Regions from separate parts of the Ferdinandcohnia sp. SAFN-114 genome, predicted to be linked through region 2. Evidence: a T-box and tRNA genes for the amino acid it is inferred to sense, from the RefSeq annotation. Region 2 holds a T-box; the other regions hold tRNA genes.

Evidence for each region. The T-box of region 2 lies ahead of argS (arginine--tRNA ligase). A T-box ahead of a tRNA ligase gene usually reads a tRNA of that ligase, here a tRNA-Arg.
Region 1: it encodes a tRNA-Arg, which carries the amino acid that the T-box ahead of argS (arginine--tRNA ligase) is inferred to sense. The anticodon was not compared.
Region 3: it encodes a tRNA-Arg, which carries the amino acid that the T-box ahead of argS (arginine--tRNA ligase) is inferred to sense. The anticodon was not compared.

What each region holds. Positions count from the first base shown of each region.
Region 1 is NZ_JBPFDQ010000055.1:8,492-15,866, reverse strand. Features, by position in the region: gene ACR65M_RS17205 (MFS transporter) at 1-468, opposite strand, end outside; gene ACR65M_RS17200 (VOC family protein) at 502-885, opposite strand; gene ACR65M_RS17195 (AraC family transcriptional regulator) at 1,294-2,148, opposite strand; gene ACR65M_RS17190 (NUDIX domain-containing protein) at 2,172-2,663, opposite strand; gene ACR65M_RS17185 (DUF3231 family protein) at 2,926-3,933, opposite strand; RNA gene ssrS (6S RNA) at 4,171-4,365, shown strand; tRNA gene ACR65M_RS17175 (tRNA-Arg) at 4,491-4,564, shown strand; gene ACR65M_RS17170 (hypothetical protein) at 4,723-4,866, opposite strand; gene ACR65M_RS17165 (VOC family protein) at 5,045-5,413, opposite strand; gene ACR65M_RS17160 (DUF1801 domain-containing protein) at 5,508-5,930, opposite strand; gene ACR65M_RS17155 (nuclease-related domain-containing protein) at 6,126-7,121, opposite strand.
Region 2 is NZ_JBPFDQ010000079.1:15,851-23,225, forward strand. Features, by position in the region: gene ACR65M_RS20755 (fatty acid--CoA ligase family protein) at 1-1,274, shown strand, start outside; gene ACR65M_RS20760 (enoyl-CoA hydratase) at 1,403-2,179, shown strand; gene ACR65M_RS20765 (MGMT family protein) at 2,228-2,533, shown strand; gene argS (arginine--tRNA ligase) at 2,562-4,247, opposite strand; T-box leader at 4,289-4,576, opposite strand; gene ACR65M_RS20775 (M48 family metallopeptidase) at 4,740-6,002, shown strand; gene aceB (malate synthase A) at 6,203-7,375, shown strand, end outside.
Region 3 is NZ_JBPFDQ010000076.1:18,528-25,902, reverse strand. Features, by position in the region: gene rapZ (RNase adapter RapZ) at 103-993, shown strand; gene mgfK (gluconeogenesis morphogenetic factor MgfK) at 993-1,967, shown strand; gene whiA (DNA-binding protein WhiA) at 2,007-2,948, shown strand; gene ACR65M_RS20385 (HPr family phosphocarrier protein) at 3,096-3,353, shown strand; gene clpP (ATP-dependent Clp endopeptidase proteolytic subunit ClpP) at 3,398-3,988, opposite strand; tRNA gene ACR65M_RS20375 (tRNA-Arg) at 4,248-4,319, shown strand; gene ACR65M_RS20370 (hypothetical protein) at 4,608-4,784, opposite strand; gene rpoN (RNA polymerase factor sigma-54) at 4,984-6,288, shown strand; gene ACR65M_RS20360 (glutaredoxin family protein) at 6,314-6,556, shown strand; gene ACR65M_RS20355 (sugar-binding transcriptional regulator) at 6,851-7,375, shown strand, end outside.

The DNA.
Region 1 (7,375 bases), on a different contig from region 2:
CTCAGTTAAAAATGATAATAACGGTAAAAAGACCATTTGCCCCGCAGCGGTTGCAGCCATAAGGAGACCCAAAACCATTCCGCGCTTTTCTTCAAACCAAATCGTTGCGATATTTGCTGAAAGTACGGATAAAAAAACGCCCGAACCTAATCCAATAATGACTCCCCAAATGAGGTGAAGCTGCCAGATATGTGTCATGTACAAACTTGTAATTAATCCGATAACTAACAGGACCATCGAGTAGGCCATGATTTTTCGAACGCCTAATCTCTCAAGCCCCGCAGCAATGAACGGCCCTGAAATTCCATAGAGTATGAGATTAATAGCAAAAGCAAATGAAATGGATGAACGGCTCCAATCAAACTCTTGCTCTAGCGGAATTAAAATAACACCTGTAATTGAGCGAATTCCAGCTGCTATCAATACCGCAACGAATGTAATCCAAACCACAACCCAGCCATAATGCATGGACAGCACTCCTTCTTGTTTTACAATGCAGGTTTAAAGATTCTCATAGATTTCAATTAAATTGCCTGCTGGGTCTCGAAAATGGGCAACCTTCAGCATCCAATCAACTTGTTCGTGTGGCTTCGTGATGAACTCAAGTTTATCCTTCATTTTTTCGTATGTATCCTCGACACTGTCCACTTTAAAAATCAATGCCGAATTGTCCTGATTTTCTACAAGTGGTACATATTCAGTACCGATCGCAGCCACCATTTGTTTTCTTTCAAAAAGACCCAACTTCGCTCCACCAATTCCAGTAAAATCAGCATAATTGGATTCTTTATCCCCCCATGAAACTTCAAAACCTAATGTGTCTCGGTAAAATAAGAAACATTCTTTATAGTTATCTACTAACAGACGAATATGTGTTAAGTTCATTTCGTCCCTCCTTACTTAAACGTTTACTCGTTATATGTATTTTAGATATTTCCATTATATGTTTTTCCGAAATTTCTGTCTAATTGTATTTGGTTGTGGGCTAAGAGGCCGTTTCGAAAAATTTGGGTTAACAGCCATAAGTTTTAATTATTGGCTATAAATTCATTTTATTGGCTATAAATTTTATTTATTAGCCATATTTTTCGATTAACAGCCATAAGTGGTCGCGATGACATGTTTTTTTCAGGAATCACTCACTTAATCAGGACTATAACCTTTTGGTTACTGCCACTAATTCGGAAATACTGCCACTATTCCAAAAATACTGCCGCTAATCGCCAACTTACTGCCACTAGCGAAAATTACCCCACATTTAAAGCCCCAAGGAATCTCCTTGGGGCTATCTCTTTACTTTACTGGTATCCAAATTTCTGAGTAGTAATTGGGGTCTGCTGCGTTTCCTTCTGGGTATAGTTCGAATTCAGCAGTCCCTGCATACGTATACCCGCTTGATGGAAACCATTCTGAGTAGATTTTTTTCCATGCGTCTTGCATCGCGTGTGGCATCGCGCCGTGAACCTCGAATACGGCCCATTTTGAAGCTGGTAAGTCTAAAATGTCGTACTTTCCTGATGCGCCATCTCTGTTTTCCACTGCCACCCAATAATCGATTGCTCTGGTATTTGGCTCGCTAACACAAATACCTAATATTCCGTTTGTTTCGCCATTCATTAGTGGAATTAATGAATCGCAGGTACCATCGGAATTCACTTCATCCCATAATTTCGGGATCATCATAAGATGCTCATCATTCACACATGAAAACTGTCGTTTCACCCCAACTGCTTTAAATCCTTCCTTTTCTACAATTCGGTACTTCACTGGATCTGCTCCTTTCAGACTCACCTGAATGACCAGGCGGCTATATGATTGCAGCTTTCCAATCCCCTTTCTGACATCGCTTGGCGTTACACCGTGTTGTTTCCGAAAGGCTTTTGTGAAAGCCTCGGGAGTGTCATAGCAATATTTGTAGGCTAGATCAATAATCTTTGTGTCTGTTCTCGATAGTTCTTCAGCTGCTAATGTTAACCTGCGTCGGCGGAGGTAATCACCCACTGTAATGTCTGTTAGAATCGAAAATGTCCGTTGAAAATGAAACGGTGATGCATTTGCATGACTCGCTATCTCCTCAATCGAGACATCATCAAGCAGATGATCCTCCATATAATCAATTGCGTTCTGTAATGATTCTAGCCAACTCATTTCCCTCACTCCTTACCTTCATTCTACTTGTCACACATTTTTCCATCCTGTCTTTTTGTGCTTTGTTGAGACAGATTTTTCATAAAAAAGCTTCTTGTATCTTCGTGAGTAAGTTTGTCGCCGACCTCTTTTTCCGGAATAAATTGAAGGTCTGCAATTTCTTTATCTACAGGAGCTAAGTCGCAATTGGCACCTGTGAATTCAACTAAAAACATTGTGGTTTCCTGGCGATCATATCCGATTTTCTTTTTCATTTTTTCAGGGAACTTAAATTTAATTTTTTCATCAAACTGCTTAATGATCAAAAAATCGGTCGAGCCTGTTTCTTCTTGCAATTCACGGAGGATTGCATCTCTTGGCGATACATCACTATCTTCGATTCCTCCTTTAACAAAATCCCACTCGCCATCTATGTTTTCTGTACCTATTCGAGTATTTATTTTTGTTTTATGTACAAGTAACAAGTGATTGTCTCTAGAAACGATTGCTCCGACCGCTTGTCTAATCTTAAACATATTGCCATGTGTTTCCGGCATTTTTCTCTTCCGCCCTTTTTAAAAATGATAAGATTTATATGTATTTCGATAATAAATACTAAAATCCTTTTAATAAATTTGAAACGTTTTGGATGTCTAGTTTCTCTAACTAATGAAGAAAGGAGGACAGGATTTGAATATTAGCAAACTAGTTGAAAAAGCAAAAAGGGGAATAATCGAGCTTTTGAAATTACGTTACCTAAATAAAAAAGTCAGGCTATGGTTGCCTGACTTTTTCATTTTATCGGTCATCAAGAAGTGCTTTCCTGTCGACAGCATGTGGTGGTTTTTCAAACCAGTGTTCGTCGATCATGATATTTGCGCCATCTTCTGCGAATTTTCCTACATCGATAATGAACTTACCATACATCATCCCAAGGTCTCGTCTACCGTTTGTTGACATTGCGTTAGCATAAGACCGAATCTTCATTGAGAACATATCAATCTTATGGAAAACCATCAACTTGTCTGAAAAAGGAGGGATGGATGATGGTTCCACTAAATCATCAAGTAATGGATGCCCTGGTAGATTATTTTCATTTAATTTTTCCCTAGCATCTTTAATATGATCATGTGTAATTTCCACTCCGCGTTGCATAAACTCTCTTACTTTTTTATGAGTGGCTACTTGGCTAAATCCAATCAATAGCCCTTTACTTGCTACATTGTTTTCAAGATTATCTTGAAGGTGTGCAATTTCTAAAGCATGTAGCGGTCTTGCGTCACCAAGGAATCCAGCTAGATAGCTCTGTTTTTCCACAAAACTTACTTCCTTAGGGATTGGGATGATTGGTGGTTTTGTTAAATAACCTTTATTCTCTAGAATTTCATTTAGAGCAACTAAAAATTGAATTGTATTGTGGTCGATAGTAAGAATAAGTTCTCTAACGTCTTTCCGTATCATCATAGGAATCGCAGTAGAGTAAAGGCTAAGCCCTGCCTTAGCAGTATACTTTAAATAATGAAGGTAAAATTCATCTACAAACAATCTAGGTGCCTCTAGGTTAACATCCTTTTTAACGTCGAATCCAATTGGTATTGGAAAATTATCTTTTTTGAATATCTCTGTAATTCCAGTTATTATTTTTTCGCTGAGGCTTTTTGCTTTTTTAAGAATCTCCATAATATCAGGGTCCTGGCAATGTTTTTGATAATAGGTTAACACGCAAATGGCCATTGAGTTCCCCATGTAGACCGCCCACAGCTTACCCATTTCTGCCGAAGTAAGTTGCTCATTAGTTGGTTTCATTGCATAACTCCTCATCACTTTTTTTATATAGTATTTTCAAGCTGAGCGAATGTATTCAAAAATCACAGGCTCTCAAATTTTTTTCGACAAAAATTCTTTCTATTTACTATAGATGTTGTTGATTTCACTACTATTTCTAACAACAATTGCTTCCGACCGAAAAAGACAACGACAAAATTCAACACTTTGGATTTTTTTTACATTTGATTTCGTCGTTTCAATCATGTAGTATACATATACAAGCTACATTGTACGTAATCATAATAAAGTTTAACCTTTGAACTGTAATAGGGAGTTTAACATTGAAGCTGGAATGGCAGGCCTTCGTCCATGGCGACTTGAAGGACATACAGGAATGTTTCTGCAAACACCCACTTTGAGGAGTGGTGGTTTTAAACTTTCTTAGCGTATTACGGCAATTGTGGCTTTTCCAATTTCATGCTAATCCATTTTCCAAAAGGAGAGTGGATTTTTTATTTGTCGTTTCAATGTCTTGACCTTTTTCGGCAATTAATTTTATAATTAACTACTGTAGTGTATTTATTTTTTTATATGATGTCCCAGTAGCTCAGTAGGATAGAGCGACAGCCTCCTAAGCTGTAGGTCGTAGGTTCGATTCCTATCTGGGACGCTAAATTAAAAGGATGTCCGGGGTGAAATGCCTTGTAAACGTTAGATTGGAGTGTCTAACATTTACGGTTCATTTCAGGGGACATCCTTTTTTTATCTTGTTGGACTCTACTCACTTTTTCCTCTTACGTTTAAAAAACAAAAAGAGGCTTTAAGCCCCTATACATCTTTTGTTTTCGTTTCTTTATTCACATACGCTGAAACTCCCTCGATAATAGTGCGATCGATATCGAGATAGGGCTTCCCGCGAAGTGCATCATTTGAAGAAAGTTCTAGGCTTTCATTTTTCGTATCCTTAGGCAAACTGACCACCTCCACTATGGAAAATTCTACATTAGCCATAGTGTGGGCAATCAGTTTGTCGTTCATTCATATATTTGCAGTGGCTTCGAACTGCTGATTCGTTCGAGGATGTCTTGTAGTTCAAGGTCTAATTTTTTCGGGAACTGGATTGAGTAACTGGTTTTTCATTGGTTCAACTCTACTTCCATTCTAAGAATTCTAGGCGGTTGCCAAACGGATCATGCGCATAAAATCGATTTGCACCCGGCAAGTTGTTGTCATCAATTATCTCCACTTTGTTGTTAAGAAGATGTTGTTTTAAGGCTTCTAAGTTTTCGATATCGAATGCTGGATGTGCCTTCTTGGCGGGAGCAAACGGATCCTCGATACCGATGTGAATTTGCACAGTTCCAAACGTAAACCAAGCACCGCCGTTTTTTCGAAGAGTCTCTGGCTTTTCGACTTCTTTGCAGCCTAAAATGGCTACGTAAAAATGGCGTGCCTGGTTTTCACTGCCTTTTGGCGCAGCAAGTTGAATGTGGTCAATTGCCTTAATGGTATAAGTCATTTTTATCGCCTCTTTAATATGTGTTACTTCTATCGTACTTCATTTCGAGGGATAACTATATTTGATTAATTTTATGTATTGATATAAGTTTACCTTATTTTTCAGGATACCTTTCTTTTAAAAATTGTATGGATTGGGTAATTAACTCTTTAAGTACATCAACATCGACATCTGCAATTTTATTAATGTAGACACACGCTTTTCCAGTTGTGTACTTGCCGAACTTTTCGAGAAGCTCCTCACGCTTTGTATCGCCAGGTGCAAAATACAGACTAATTTTTGCTTTGCGTGGTGAGAATCCAACAAGTGGCGCATCTCCTTCATGACCGGAGGCATATTTGTAATGGTAAGATCCAAAACCAATAATGCTCGGCCCCCACATTTTTGCCGGGTATCCAGACGTTTCTGTGAAAATATCTAATAATTTGTAAGCATCCTCTTTCTTCTTCGGACTCTCAACACTTTCAATAAATTCGATGACACTTGCGTCATTCTCTTTTGTTTTTAATTCATACATGGTTTAGACCTCCTTGATAGTATGTAGGATTGACATTTTTCATTCATTCGAGACGTGGGGTGGGGAATCCTGCTTTTTGGAACTATTGGCCATAAAGTTTAATTATCGGCCATATTTCTTGATTATTGACCATAAATTTTGTTTATCAGCCATAAAAAAATATTATTAGCCATAAATACTAAACGAACCCTATTTTCACTCAAATTCTTTAAGGATTTTTTCAAAATCGTCAGGGATGATATATACTCTAGCCTTCAGATCACCCCTATACTCTAAATTTAATGACTTGAATATTGTTTTTGCACCTGAACGAGTAGGCAATTTTAAGAAATCACGTAGTTGTTGATTTGTGATTGTGTTCCCGATTAAAAGCGAATAATCAACCAAAGAGTTCAGATAAGCTGTCTTAGAGGTATAATTGCACTTTGTACAGCGCCACGACCTGGGCGTTCGTTCCATTGGAATCTTGTTGCATTTAGGACATCGCACGCCCTTAATGAGTTCATGCTCTTTTATCCCGAATTGTGCGAGTATGTCGTGATCATGTGGGGTATGTTTCTTTAAAAGTAGTTTTGACACTTTTTGAAGTTGTTTTTTATCCAATATTTCTTGCTTATTCCTCTTCTCAAACAAATCTATTTTCGAAAGAAAACTTGGGCTTTTTATGACTTTATGAAAGTGTTTAAAGTCTTTGCTGGCATCAATAATAGCATTGGGATTTGTGAAGGCAACTAAGTTTTCAATTGGGGGGCTGGGTAATTTAAAGGTTTCGAGGAGTCGTTTTAGCTGTAGTTGGTGCCTGTTGATTTGGGCAACCGGGCAGTGGTACGATTTCTTCGTATCTTTGTAGGTTTGGATCAGTTGGTCAAACTTACCGTCAAAATATAATTCTCCGCGATAATGTTTAGCATCAATGATTAGTTGGTATGTGGGGCTGGTTAGAAGTAAGTCTATTTCAAAAAAGTGCTCTCCGGAGATGTCAGGAAGACGCAGGTTGTGGAAGATGGAGTAATTTTTTTCTTTTAAAAAGGACAAATAGTACTTTAAGGATTGTTCACCACGATAACCGGACATCCTTCGGCCATATTCATCGCTAATTTCCTGATATTTTGGGTGCGATTCCGGTAATCTTTTTAGTTCGGCTTCAAGTTTTCTAATGCGTAAAGGGATTTCTAACTCTTTTTTCCTCATTAACTCTAACTCCTTTATGATTTGATAATGTTTTTTTCGACAAAATCCCTTTAAATCCTTTTAAAATTAGGCTCTTTTCTAAAAGATTGTTGCTTTATGTTAATAAATTGCAAACCAAGTTGGTTGGAGCGTAAGGTGGCGACTCCAGCGGGAAAAGCGTGAGACTTGAGACCCCGCAGGAGCGGCAGCGACTTGTCCAGTTGTAGCGGCTAGAAACTCGAGAAATTTCAACTCCTCCTTCAGAGGCAAATTAC
Region 2 (7,375 bases):
TCAATAATGGAGATGTAAGGGCTGTCATTATGTTGGACTTGCTTATCCCACTTTTTGAAAAGATGAATGAACACCTTCCGAAAGTTGAACATCTCATAGTTTGCGAAACACCACAGGGTACAAATAGTGGAATCGATATCACAAAACTATCAATCTGCCCAAAATTGAAATCGTTTACAGAAGTTGTTAGCTCAGGTGAACTCTCATTCGTTAGACCAACTCTTGAGGATGACGATATTGCCGTAATTTTGTACACATCTGGTACAACGGGTAAACCTAAAGGAGCAATGCTGACCCACATGAACTTGTACAGCAATGCAAGGGATGTTGCGGAATACCTGAAAATTTCTGAACAGGATAGGGTTATTACAACCTTACCGATGTTCCATGTTTTCTGCATGACAGTCGCATTAAATGCACCATTAATGAGCGGCGGAACAATGTTGATTGTACCAAAGTTTAGTCCAAAGGAAATATTCCAAGGCGCAAGCGAGTATCAGGCAACAGTATTTGCGGGTGTACCAACGATGTATAATTTTCTCCTCCAATATCCTGAAGGAAATCCTGAGGACTTAAGCTCTTTACGCCTATGTATTTCAGGTGGAGCTGCAATGCCTGTGGCACTTTTAAAGAGCTTTGAGCAGAAGTTCAATGTTCTTGTATCTGAAGGTTATGGATTATCTGAAGCATCGCCTGTAACCTGCTTTAATCCGTTAGATCGGCCACGAAAACCAGGCTCAATTGGAACAAACATTGTAAATGTTGAGAATAAGGTTGTCGACGAAAATGGTGAGGAAGTTCCTTGTGGTCAGGTAGGAGAATTGATTGTTCGTGGCCCAAATGTCATGAAGGGCTATTATAAAATGCCTGAAGAAAGTGCTGCAACATTACGCAATGGCTGGCTTTATACAGGTGATTTAGCAAAAATGGATGAAGAAGGCTATTTTTATATCGTTGACCGCAAGAAAGATATGATCAATGTTGGTGGATATAATGTTTATCCAAGAGAAGTAGAAGAAATACTTTATAATCATCCTGGTGTTGTTGAGGCTGCTGTTTTTGGTGTGCCAGATCCGAATATGGGTGAGGCAGTTCTCTGTTATGTTGTGAAGAAGGAAGAAGATTTAAAAGAAGAGAATCTTCTAGATTATTGTCGTGAGCATTTAGCTAAATACAAGCTACCTAGTAAAATCGAATTCCTAGAAGAACTTCCTAAAAATACGACCGGAAAGATTCTCCGTCGTGCATTAAAGGATTTAGTTACAAACAAATAAGGTAGAGAGCAGGTCAAACGGCCTGTTCTTTTTAGTATGGCGACAATGATAAAAATTGTTAAAGGAATTTTTTAGTTTGAAGCGAAATAGGATGTAAGCGATATTACTATTTTAGAAGAGGTGGAACTATGACTACAGTTTTATACGAAGTTGAAAATCATGTTGCAACTGTCACATTGAATCGCCCAGAAGCGTTGAACTGCTTTAATTATGAGATGCTTAAAACACTTGATGAGGTTATCGAAGATATTCGTACAAATGCCGATGTTCGCGTTGTTATCATTACTGCAACAGGTGAAAAAGCATTTAGTGTGGGTGCAGATTTAAAGGAACGAAAAACATTAAATGAAGCACAGGTTAGAAGAAACGTATATAAAATAGGTCAGGTTTTTGCTAGTATTGGAGATTTACCACAGCCAACTATCGCTGCAATCAATGGCTATGCATTTGGTGGTGGAATGGAGCTTGCACTGGCCTGTGATTTCCGAATTTCGGTTCAAGATACACAGATGGGGTTGACAGAAACAAGTCTAGCAATCATTCCTGGAGCCGGGGGAACGCAACGACTTCCCCGCCTTATTGGTGAAACAAAAGCCATGGAACTAATTTTAACTGCAAAACGAATTAGCGCCGAAGAGGCGAAAGAATACGGGATTGTATCAAGTGTAGTTTATCGAGACGAACTAATGGAAGCTTCCATGAAACTAGCAAATGAAATGTTAAAGAACGGTCCTCTTGCCTTACAACAAGCTAAATTTGCTATTAAGCAAGGATTGAACACTGACCTGCACACAGGCTTTAAGATTGAACGCAAAGCGTATGAAGTAATTATCCCAACGGAAGACAGGGTGGAAGCACTAGCTGCCTTCAATGAAAAAAGAAAACCGAACTATAAAGGGAAATAAATATAGTAAGTTCACAATAAGTATTTCTAGTGTAAGGACAAAGTTAAAATGAAACCATTTACGGAAAATGTTATTAGAATCATTACGCAAATTCCACCTGGACAAGTTATGACTTACGGACAGATTTCAAAACTCGCTGGAAGTCCAAGAGGCGCTAGGCAGGTTGTGAGAATCCTTCATTCGATGAGTAAGAAATATAACCTTCCTTGGTTCCGGGTTATCAACTCCAAGGGTGAAATTGCAATTGCAGATGAGGAAACACGTGCTGCTCAAGCCATTTACCTACAGGATGAAGGGATAGAGGTTATTAACGGCATTATAGATTTGAAAAAATATCAGTATCATCCAGAATAAGAGCCCGGGACACAAGGTCCTGGGCTAACTACATTTCTTCTGGAGCTTTTACTCCTAGCAATCGTAACCCTTCTTTCAGTACGATGGTAACAGAACGTACCAATGCAATCCGATCGTTCATTTCTTCATCCACATGAAGAACCTTTACATGACTATAATACTTATTGAATTCTTGAGAGAGCTCTATTACATATTTTGCAATTACTGAAGGCTCATACTGCTGCATACTTCTTTGGATGGTTGCCGGGAAATCCATCAGAAGCTTCACAACTGACCAGCTTTGCGAATCGGAAAGTCCATTTGTTATTTCTCCTGAAACCTTCGCCTTTCTTAAAATAGAGCAGCCTCTTGCGTGAGTATATTGAACATAAGGTCCTGTAGTTCCTTCAAATTTAAGCATTTCCTCTAGTGAGAATTCAATATTGTTAAGTCGTTCATTCTTTAAGTCATGGAAAATGATTGCACCCAAACCGACCATTTTCGAAATTTCATCTTTGTTATCGAGACTGGGGTTTTTCTGTTCAATGTTTTGCTTTGCGAGCTCGATTGCTTCCTTCATAACATTTTCTAACAGAACTATTTTTCCTTTTCGAGTCGACATTTTCTTTCCATCTTTGAGGATGAAGCCAAATGGAACATGGACCATATCGTTTGCCCACTGATAACCCATTTTTTCAAGTACTAGAAAGATTTGTTTAAAATGCAAGCTTTGCTCATGTCCTACTACATAGATTGCTTTAGCAAAATGGTAGTTATCTTGACGATAGATGGCTGCTGTTACATCTCTGGTGGCATAAAGGGTTGCACCGTCAGATTTTTTTATTAAACAAGGTGGTAGATTTTGTTCAGATAAATCAACTACCTTTGCCCCTTGTGACGGTGTCAAAAGATTTTTCTTATTTAGCAATTCAACAGTAGTCTCCATTTTGTCATTATAAAAGGCTTCTCCATTAAAGGAATCGAATTCTACATCTAGCAGGGAATAAATACGTGAAAACTCCTTTAATGATTCCTCTCTAAACCAACGCCATAGGTTTAAGGCTTCTTCGTTTCCTTCTTCAAGCAATTTGAACCACATTCTTGCTTCAGCCTCAAGTTGAGGATTTGTCTGGGCTTCATCGTGGAAACGAACATAAAGCTGTAGCAACTCCGTTATCGGGTTTTTTCTAACGGCCTCATCATTACCCCAAAGTTTATAAGCTACAATGAGTTTTCCAAATTGTGTACCCCAATCTCCAAGATGATTAATCCGGAGCGGCTGATAGCCACATTTCTCGACAATCTTGGCAAGCGAATTTCCGATAACAGTTGAACGCAAATGCCCCATTGAAAAAGGCTTTGCGATATTTGGTGAGGAAAAATCAATGGTTATTGTCGCTCCTTGACCAAAGCTGTGGCTTCCGTAATTAGACTCTTTGGCAAGAATGGTTTGAAGAATATATTTGCTTATTTCCTGTTTGTTTAGAAAACAGTTTACATATGGCCCTTCTGCAACAACCTTTTCAAAAAGGGAGTCTTGAATTAAAGGTGCCATTTCCTGTGCAATAACAGCGGGTGATTTTCGCAAGTGCTTTGCAAGTGCAAAACAAGGAAATGCTAAATCACCTTGTTCCTGAAATTTTGGTTTTTCAATAAGTTTTATTACTTCTTCAAATGATAAAACAGCTTGTAGTTGCTTTGATAACGCTTCGGCATACATTTGTATAACATTCATTATCTAACCTCCTTTAAAAGTATAAAAAAATCCCGTCTCTTAAAAGAGACGAGATTTACCCGCGGTACCACTCAAATTGTTCACGATGAACCTAACTTAGTAAGTAACGGGTTCCCCCGGCACACCCTACTAAAGGATGTTCAAAAGAGTCGGTGAAAATGACAGATCAAATTACTTCGTCCTTTTCATCCTTCTTTTTGAACTACACTATAAAAGTTTCAGGTGGGCTTCTCAGAAGTGCGGTTCATCTTGACTTCACCATTGGGCTTCCACCATCCCCAACTCGCTATCGGTTACATCAGGACTACTCTCTTCATCACAGAATTTCGATTATATTTCATTCATGATAACTAATTATGGATTAGAAATCAATGAGTTTTTTATACGCTTATATTGTCAAAAATGAAGATATGAGGAAAGTCATTGTTCTATCTGGCCCTACTTTTAACTAAAATACTAGTAAGAGGGTTGTACATAAAGGGGGACAGCATAGTGAAAAAAGTAATTGGATGGTCACTTGGAATTTATCTCATCTTTGGTTTATTTATAGCGTGGTATTTATTTTTTGGAGCAAATACGGACATACCTGAGCAGCTGAAAGGAAGTCCAGCGGACCCACAAACATTTATGAATAATCGTGAGCTTTTACTAAGTGAAGAGTATTCACAAATTAGAAACCTTTTGTTTTTCCTGTCAGTACCGTTTGAATGGCTGATTTATATACTTGTTCTCGTGATTGGGATTTCAGCAAAATTCCGTGATTGGTCAAAAGTATCAGCAAAGTTTTCGATCCTACAAACAGCGATTTATTTATTTTGGCTTTCCTTGTTGGTTGAAGTATTATCATTTCCACTATCATGGATTAGCTACAATGTTTCAAAAACATATAATATTACTGTACAGACCACTCAAAGCTGGATGAAGGACCTATTAATTGATTTTTGGGTGAATTACGCGTTAATGATTGTAATTGTGGGCGTCTTGTTTTGGTTGATTCGAAGAAATGAGAAAAGATGGTGGTTCCATGCATGGCTTCTATCAATCCCATTCTCCATGTTTCTCATGTTTGTACAACCAGTTATTATAGACCCACTTTACAACGATTTTTTTCCATTAACCAATAAAGAGTTAGAAACAAAGATTCTGGAGATGGCAGATCGTGCGGAAATTCCTGCAGACCATGTATTTGAAGTGAATATGTCCGAAAAAACAAATGCCCTTAATGCATATGTAACCGGAATAGGGTCTAATTCGCGAATTGTGCTTTGGGATACAACACTTCAACGTCTAAGTGAAGATGAAATATTATTTATTATGGCCCATGAGATGGGGCATTACGTGATGAAACATATTTATATTGGAATTGCTGGTTATTTGCTATTAACCTTAGTTGGACTCTTTATGATTAGTAAGCTTATGTCTTTTATGGTAAGAAAATGGGGTCAACTGTTTAAGATAACAAGTGTAAAAGATATTGCCGTTCTTCCAGTGTTTCTATTGTTAATCTCTGTTTTAAGTTTTGTTTCAGACCCAGTTTCAAATGCTGTTTCAAGACACCAGGAAAAGTCAGCTGATTTGTACGCTCTTGAAATGACGGAGGATAACAAGGCAGCAGTTTCGTCCTTCCAGGAATTATCAAAGGCTGGTCTAAGTCAAGTGAATCCACCATTCCTAGTGAAGATGTTTAGATATGGACACCCAACAATGCTTGAAAGGATTACGTATACAAACGAATTTGAAAAGAATGAGAAATAACCAAAATAGCCTTGTTTTCAGAGTGAAATCTGTTAACAAGGCTTTCTTTTTTTTATATTGTTATAGTACAGAATTACTATTTTTTAATTGTTATATAAAAAAATACAGAAAAATGTTCCAATTTCAAAAAGTCTGTTATATAATACTTCTGTATTTAATAATCTGTATTATAACAATTTAAGGAAGGTGTTAGGGACAAAATGACGACACAAACCTCAGGAATTCAGATCATGGGAAAGATGAATGAGCAGTATGAAGAAATTTTGACACCCCAGGCATTGAACTTCATTGAAAAACTAGAGAGGAACTTTGGAGAAAGAAGGAAACAACTTGTAGAAAAGAGACAGCAAAGACAAAACGAAATCGATAGTGGAAAGATGCCAACATTTTTGCCTGAAACAGAGCATATCCGAACTGGAGATTGGACAGTTGCGCAGATTCCAAAAGACTTAGAGGATCGGCGAGTTGAAATTACTGGCCCAGTCGATCGAAAAATGATTATTAATGCACTAAATTCAGGGGCAAAAGTATTTATGGCTGATTTTGAAGATGCTACCTCTCCTACTTGGAATAACATTATCGAAGGGCAGATAAATCTACGAGATGCTGTAAGAAAGACGATCACATTTGAAAATAAAAATGGAAAAAAATATCAACTTCACGATGTAACTGCAACACTTGTTGTCCGCCCTCGCGGCTGGCATTTAGAAGAGAAACATATACAACTTGATGGCAACCGAATATCAGCGAGTTTATTAGATTTTGGTCTTTATTTTTATCATAATGCGAATTACTTGATTGAGAATGGAAGTGGTCCATATTTTTATTTACCAAAGATGGAAAGCCATCTTGAAGCAAGACTTTGGAATGATGTTTTTATCTTTGCACAAAATGAAATTGGAATTCCTCAAGGAATGATAAAGGCAACTGTGTTAATTGAAACGATTCTAGCAACCTTTGAAGTCGAAGAAATTTTATATGAGTTAAAAGAACACTCAGCAGGTCTAAATTGTGGTAGATGGGATTATATTTTTAGCTATTTAAAAAGATTTCGGAATGTAGAAGATGTGATATTACCAGACCGCTCTGTTGTTACGATGACAGCCCCATTTATGAGTGCTTATTCACAGCATGTCATTAAGATCTGCCATAAACGCAATGTTCATGCGATTGGTGGGATGGCTGCCCAAATACCTGTAAAAAATAACACAAAAGCTAATGAAGAAGCCTTTCAAAAAGTAAGAGCAGATAAGGAACGTGAAGCGAACAATGGTCATGACGGCACATGGGTGGCTCACCCAGGGCTCGTGCCGGTTGCTAGAGAAGTATTTAATACAATAATGCTTGGAGCTAACCAAATTGACCAAAAACGT
Region 3 (7,375 bases), on a different contig from region 2:
GAACGCCACATTCTGTGACAACGTCTTTGTAAACCCTCGTGTGGATATAGAAAATCTGAGTGCAAATACGCCAAGGCGCATTTATATTAGGGAGGCAAAACAATGAGTGTTGGTTCAACAAGTGAAATACAATTAGTAATAATAACTGGAATGTCAGGTGCCGGAAAAACGGTTGCCATTCAAAGTTTTGAAGATTTAGGGTATTTTTGCGTAGATAACCTACCCCCAACTTTGCTTCCAAAGTTTCTAGAGTTGATGAAAGAATCTGGCGGAAAAATGAATAAAGTTGCACTCGTCATGGACTTACGGGGCCGTGAGTTTTTCGATAGCCTTTTTGCATCACTTGACGAGCTCTCAGAAGTCTCATGGATTTCTCCGCAAATCTTATTCCTTGACGCAAAGGATACGACTCTTGTTACTCGGTATAAGGAAACAAGACGTTCTCATCCTCTTGCTCCGACTGGTTCTCCATTGGAAGGGATACAGGCAGAGCGCGAAATTCTTGATGAACTTAAGGGAAGAGCACAATACATTTATGATACTTCTGAGTTAAAACCAAGAGAATTACGCGAGAAAATCTTAAAGCAATTTGCATCCGAATCAAGACCTACCTTTACAGTCAACGTAATGTCATTTGGTTTTAAATATGGTATTCCTATTGACGCTGACCTCGTGTTTGATGTGCGTTTTCTTCCAAATCCACACTATATCGAAACGATGAGACCGAAAACTGGACTTGAAGATGATGTTTCAGGTTATGTATTAAAATGGACCGAAACACAGAAGTTTATTGAAAAGGTAACCGACTTGCTTGCATTTATGCTTCCTCAATACAAACGGGAAGGTAAAAGTCAGCTTGTTATTGGAATTGGTTGCACAGGTGGACAGCATCGTTCTGTTACGCTTGCCGAATATATCGCAAATCATTTCAAGGATGAATATCAGACCCATGTTTCTCACCGCGATATTGAGAAGAGAAAGGACAAAAAGTAATGACCAAGCCAAAACAACCTAAGATTGTCATCGTTGGTGGGGGAACAGGTCTTTCTGTACTTTTACGAGGGTTAAAATATCTACCTGTTGATATCACGGCAATTGTGACGGTTGCAGATGACGGGGGTTCTTCTGGTCGTCTTCGAGATGAGATGGATATCCCACCGCCTGGTGATATTCGAAACGTATTAGCTGCGTTGTCAGATGTGGAGCCACTAATTGAAGATTTATTTCAACATCGGTTTGCCGGTGGGAATGGATTATCAGGTCATTCCCTGGGGAACTTGATTCTTGCGGCAATGACTACAATTACCGGGGATTTTGTTCACGCAGTTGGTGAAATGAGTAAAGTCCTCAATGTAAGAGGAAAGGTCCTTCCGGCGGCAAATAAAAGCGTCATTCTACATGCTGAAATGGAGGATGGTACTGTTGTTTCAGGAGAATCCAAGATTCCATATTCGGGGAAAAAAATAAAGCGTGTATTTTTAACACCTAGTGATGTAGAACCTCTACAAGAATCGATTGAAAAAATACAACAGGCAGATATGATTATCATTGGTCCTGGTAGCCTCTACACCAGTATTTTACCGAATTTACTTGTACCCAAAATCGGTGAAGAGGTTTTAAAATCGAAAGCAAAAAAAGTTTATATATGTAATGTAATGACACAGGCTGGGGAAACGTTGAATTTTACAGCTAGCGACCATGTTCAAGCTTTGTACGATCATATGGGCGTCAATTTCATTGATACTGTTCTTGTCAATAATGGAGAGATTCCTGAGAATATAAAAGAAAAATATGCAAAAGAGCTAGCAAAACCTGTAGTTTACGACACTGAAAGGCTTTCTGCTTTAGGTTTAGCTATCATCCATGATAAAATTATTTCATACGATAATGGAGTTATCAGACACGACACTACAAAAGTAGCAAACCTGTTATACGATTTGCTCATTAAAAATAAAAAGGGTGATTGAGGGTAAATCACCCACTTTTAAAAAAAGGGAGGTGGAACTGTGTCATTTGCATCAGAGACGAAAAAAGAACTTACAAATTTAGACATCAAAGACTGCTGCGCAAAAGCCGAGCTTTCAGCTTTGATCCGAATGAATGGCGCACTTTCCTTCTCTAACCAAAAAATGGTGGTTGACATCCAAACGGAAAACGCCGCGATTGCGAGAAGAATTTATACACTTCTGAAAAAATGCTATAATGTAGGAGTAGAGCTCCTTGTTCGAAAGAAAATGAGACTTAAGAAGAACAATGTATATCTTGTTCGCCTTATTGAGGATGCAAAGGAAATATTAGAAGACTTGAAGATTTTTGAAGGCTTTTCATTAAGGCAGGAAATTTCTTCGGAATTAGTAGCGAAGAAGTGCTGCAAACGCTCCTATTTACGCGGAGCTTTTTTAGCAGGTGGCTCTGTTAATAACCCAGAAACATCCTCGTACCATCTTGAGATTTTTTCATTATATAAAGAACACAATGACTCACTTTGTGAATTGATGAACGTTTTTGATCTCAACGCTAAAACGTTAGAACGAAAAAAAGGTTTTATCACCTACTTAAAAGAAGCAGAAAAAATCACAGAGTTCCTAAATGTCATTGGTGCGCATCAGGCATTGCTTCGTTTCGAGGATGTTCGAATTGTCCGTGACATGAGAAATTCGGTGAACCGCCTCGTCAATTGTGAAACAGCTAACCTTAATAAAACTATTGGGGCATCGATTCGTCAGGTGGAAAACATTCGATACATTGAAGAAACAGTCGGCCTAGGCATTCTACCCGATAAATTAAGAGAAATTGCGGAGCTTCGCGTCGCCTATCAGGATGTCACACTTAAAGAGTTAGGCGAAATGGTAACATCAGGCCAGATTAGTAAGTCGGGCATTAATCACCGACTTCGAAAAATCGATGAAATTGCTGATAAGCTACGAGCGGGCCAATCTATAAAGTGAGCACATTGCTCACTTGGAGAAAAATAAAGCGTTATCATTTTTAAATAAAATATGAAACCTTTAGAGCTCAACCTACGTATTAATAGGAAATACTAAAAAAAAACACAACTTAAGAATGTACAGAAAAATTTGAGGAGGAAGAAACGAATGGTGGAAAGACAAGTTGAGGTTGCTTTAAGAACGGGGTTACAAGCACGTCCTGCAGCGATGTTTGTTCAGGAAGCAAATAAATTTTCTGCAGATATCTTTTTAGAGAAAGATGGAAAAAAGGTAAATGCAAAAAGTATCATGGGTCTAATGAGCTTAGCAGTTGGCAGCGGTACAACAGTTACATTAATTGCTGATGGAAATGATGAAGAAGCAGCGGTTGAAGCATTAACTGAATTTGTTCAAAAAGAAGCATAAAAAAATCCTCTCACGATTAGATGTGAGAGGATTTTTATTATTTCTTATTTATTGTCTTGTGGGAACATAACCTTGTCGATTAATCCGTATTCCATTGCTTTTTCAGCAGTCATGAAGTTATCGCGGTCAGTGTCTTTTTCAATAATTTCTAGTGGTTGACCAGTACGCTCAGCTAAAATTTTGTTTAGCTTATCACGTAGGAATAAGATACGCTTAGCCGCAATTTCGATTTCAGTTGCTTGCCCTTGTGCTCCACCAAGTGGTTGGTGAATCATAACTTCACTGTTAGGAAGCGCAAAACGCTTGCCTTTTTCACCAGCAGCAAGTAAGAAAGCACCCATAGAAGCAGCCATACCAATACAGATTGTAGAAACCTTTGGCTTAATGAACTGCATTGTGTCATAAATAGCCATACCAGCTGTAATCGAACCACCAGGGCTGTTAATGTATAAAGAAATATCTTTTTCAGGATCCTCAGCTGCTAAGAACAATAACTGAGACACAATTGAGTTAGCAACATTATCATCAATGGCACTTCCAAGCATGATAATACGGTCTTTTAATAAACGTGAGTAAATATCATAGGCGCGTTCTCCACGGTTTGTTTGCTCAATAACTGTAGGGATTAAATTCATTTAACTTCCTCCTTCAAAACAAATTAAAAACTTTACTACTATGTATTTCCATCATACAATTAAGGTCAGTAAAGGTCAAACAATTCGCTTTACTAACTTATCTTATTCTACAAACATTTATGACATACCTTTATCGATGTGAAAAAAACTAAATTTGATACGTATACCATCATAACCGAATTGGAGTGTTTTAAAACATACATCTTGCAATCAAATGCGTTCTAGCCTATAATGATGAGTGCAGTTTCTATTCAGACATGCCCTCGTAGTGTAGTGGATAGCACAAGAGATTCCGGTTCTCTTATCGTGGGTTCGAATCCTGCCGAGGGCGCTAATGAAGAAAGGACCAGAGTAAAATCTGGTCCTTTTTGCGTATTATGGTATTGGTACCTTTTTTCGTAAAATAGTTGAGGGGGGACACAAACGCATGAATCGTACCCTTACGAGCCGGAAATCGAGCCAAAAGGGAACACAATCGTGCTAATCGTACCCTTACAAGTCAGAAATCAACCTAAAAGGTAATGTAAACGCGAATCATACCCTCATCAGCAAACAATCAGACTACGTTGGCATAGATATCCCCCGCCCATCACGTCGCCAAAATTCCAACTCCAAATCGCTAATTATCCTTATACCCTAATGTTCCTTCGTACACATCCTCGTCAACTGGGTTCACAGCCCACATTGTTTGAATGGGATCAAATTCAATTGCGAACTCTTCGTTGTTTTTCGCTTTTTTTGCTTCATCCAAAGTCCCCGTCACCGGGCCGGTATACATAATCTCATTTTTTTTCAATTCAAATCACCTCTTTAAAGTAGATTCTTTCAAAAAATGAATAAAAATGCGTGCTAAAATTTAACTTTTTCGATACCATAGAAGTAAGCTAAAATTAGCGATAGAACCTCTTCGATAAAATGAGGTTGTTCATTACAATAAGAAAAGTAAACGCTTCCATTTAATACAACTCAGGGGAAGGGGGAAAACGAGAGTGAATATGCAAACTGGACTTTTTCAACAGCAATCATTAAAGCTAGTCATGACAAAGGAGCTAACTCAAGCTATAACTCTTTTACAATACTCTTCTTTGGATCTGACTAAATTTCTAGAAGAGCAAACATTAGAAAATCCCCTAATAGAAGTAAAACAAACGGATTTTAATAGAGTAATGAAATCAAAGGTCAAAAATGAATCCTATACAAATCCGATTGACTATATTGGAAAAAAAGAAACAACCCTTTATGAACATTTGCTTACACAACTTTCATATATGAAAGTGAACACCGAAAAAAAGCGAACGATGGAGTATATAATTCAACTTTTGGATAGCAACGGTTATCTGTATTTTCCGGAGGAGGAGATTGCAAAGGACCTTAATACCGATACAGAAACCATCGAAAGTGCAATTCACTATATTCAAAGTCTAGATCCGATTGGGGTAGGGGCAAGGTCCTTACAGGAATGCCTACTTCTACAACTCAGGAAATTGCCAAAGCGGAATAGTCTTGCTGAAACAATTATTCAGGACTATTTTGAAGAATTCGCAGAAAAGTCCTGGAAGGAAATCGCAAAGCAACTTGATGTAAAGCTCTTTGATATTCAACAGATTTTTGACTTTATCCAAACTCTTCAGCCGAGACCAGGTGCAGCTTTTCATGGAGGAGAAGCACAATATATTGTTCCTGACTTTGATATTCAAGTTGAAAATGGTGCTGTCATCATGAACATGCACGATTCATATTTACCAAAGGTTTCGTTGAATCTTCAGTATTACCAACATTTCATACAAGAAAAAGATTCAAAAACTAAATCCTATCTTCAAGAAAAAGTGGACCAGTGCCAATGGATTATGAGAAGTTTGGAGCAGAGAAAACTCACCTTACAAAATGTCATGAACGAAATCATCAATCGCCAACTGGACTTTTTTCTAAAAGGACCAGCTCATCTAAAACCGCTTATAATGAGTGATGTTGCACAAAGTTTAGACATTCATGAATCAACTGTAAGCCGTGCAGTAAAAGATAAATTTGTGCAAACTCCATTTGGTATCTTCGAAATGAAATATTTCTTTAGTCGCAACATCCAGACAACGGGTTCAACCGACACGTCATCAACTCAGGTTAAGAACGTTTTAAAAGAGTTGATTGATGAGGAAAATAAACAAAAGCCTTTGTCAGACCAGGATATTGTCAGTATACTTAAGGAGGAGCATGGTATTCTTGTGTCCAGAAGAACAATTGCAAAATACCGTGATCAATTAAATATACCATCTTCATCGAAGCGAAAAAGATACAGCAAGTAGATTGGAAGTGTAACAGTTGAGACGCATTCAAGTCACCATGTATTCAAAAGATAATTGCTCCCTTTGTACAAAAGCGAGGCGGGTTATCGAGGAATTAAGTGAGGAATTTCCATTAGAACTCAATGAGGTTGATATTTATAAAGATGATGAACTTCTTGAAAAATATCAAATCATGATTCCGGTTATCGAAATTGACGGAAACGAAGTGGAGTATGGGATTATCCATAAAGAAGTCATTCAAGAGTATCTAAGTAAATATTTAAAATAATCTGACTGCCTAAAAAATAGGCAGTTTATTTATTGCATTCTTTTAAAAGTACTGGTACTATAGAAAATGTAACACGGCGATATACAAACTTTATTCAATACTGAATAAAGTATGCCTCCGGCGGATGCCACAGATTTTCAAAGGAAATTTTTCGAGCAAGCACGAAAAAATCTGGGCGCAAATACGCCAAGGCGTATTTGATTTAACGAGTTGTTTTTTTTTACTGTAAGCGGGACATAATATGTCACAGCGGGACAAAAACAGTCCCTTATAGTAAAAAGGGGAAATGAATAAATGAGTTCGATTATTGAGGTACAACAAAAATTATTACCTGATTTACTAGAGGTTATGCAGAAACGCCATGAGATCCTCAAATACATACGACTTATGCAGCCGATTGGAAGAAGGAATCTTTCTACGAGTCTTGGTCATAGCGAACGTGTCCTCCGTGGTGAAGTTCAATTTTTAAAAGAACAAAACCTTGTTGACTTTAGTACGGCTGGAATGAGCTTAACAAGTGAGGGTGCTGAACTATTAAAGGACCTTGAGGATGTCATGAAGGAAGTTTTAGGTTTACGGGTTTTAGAATCACAGCTTAAGGAAAAGTTAAAGATAAAAGGTGTAATTGTCGTTTCTGGCGATAGTGACACAACTCCTTGGGTGAAAAAAGAAATGGGGAGAGCTTGCGTTTCAAGAATAAAACAAAGGCTTTCTGGAGAAAATATCGTCGCAGTTACTGGTGGTACAACCCTCGTTGAGGTCGCAGAAATGATGACCCCAGATTCGAAAGGGCGAAGTATATTATTTGTTCCAGCAAGA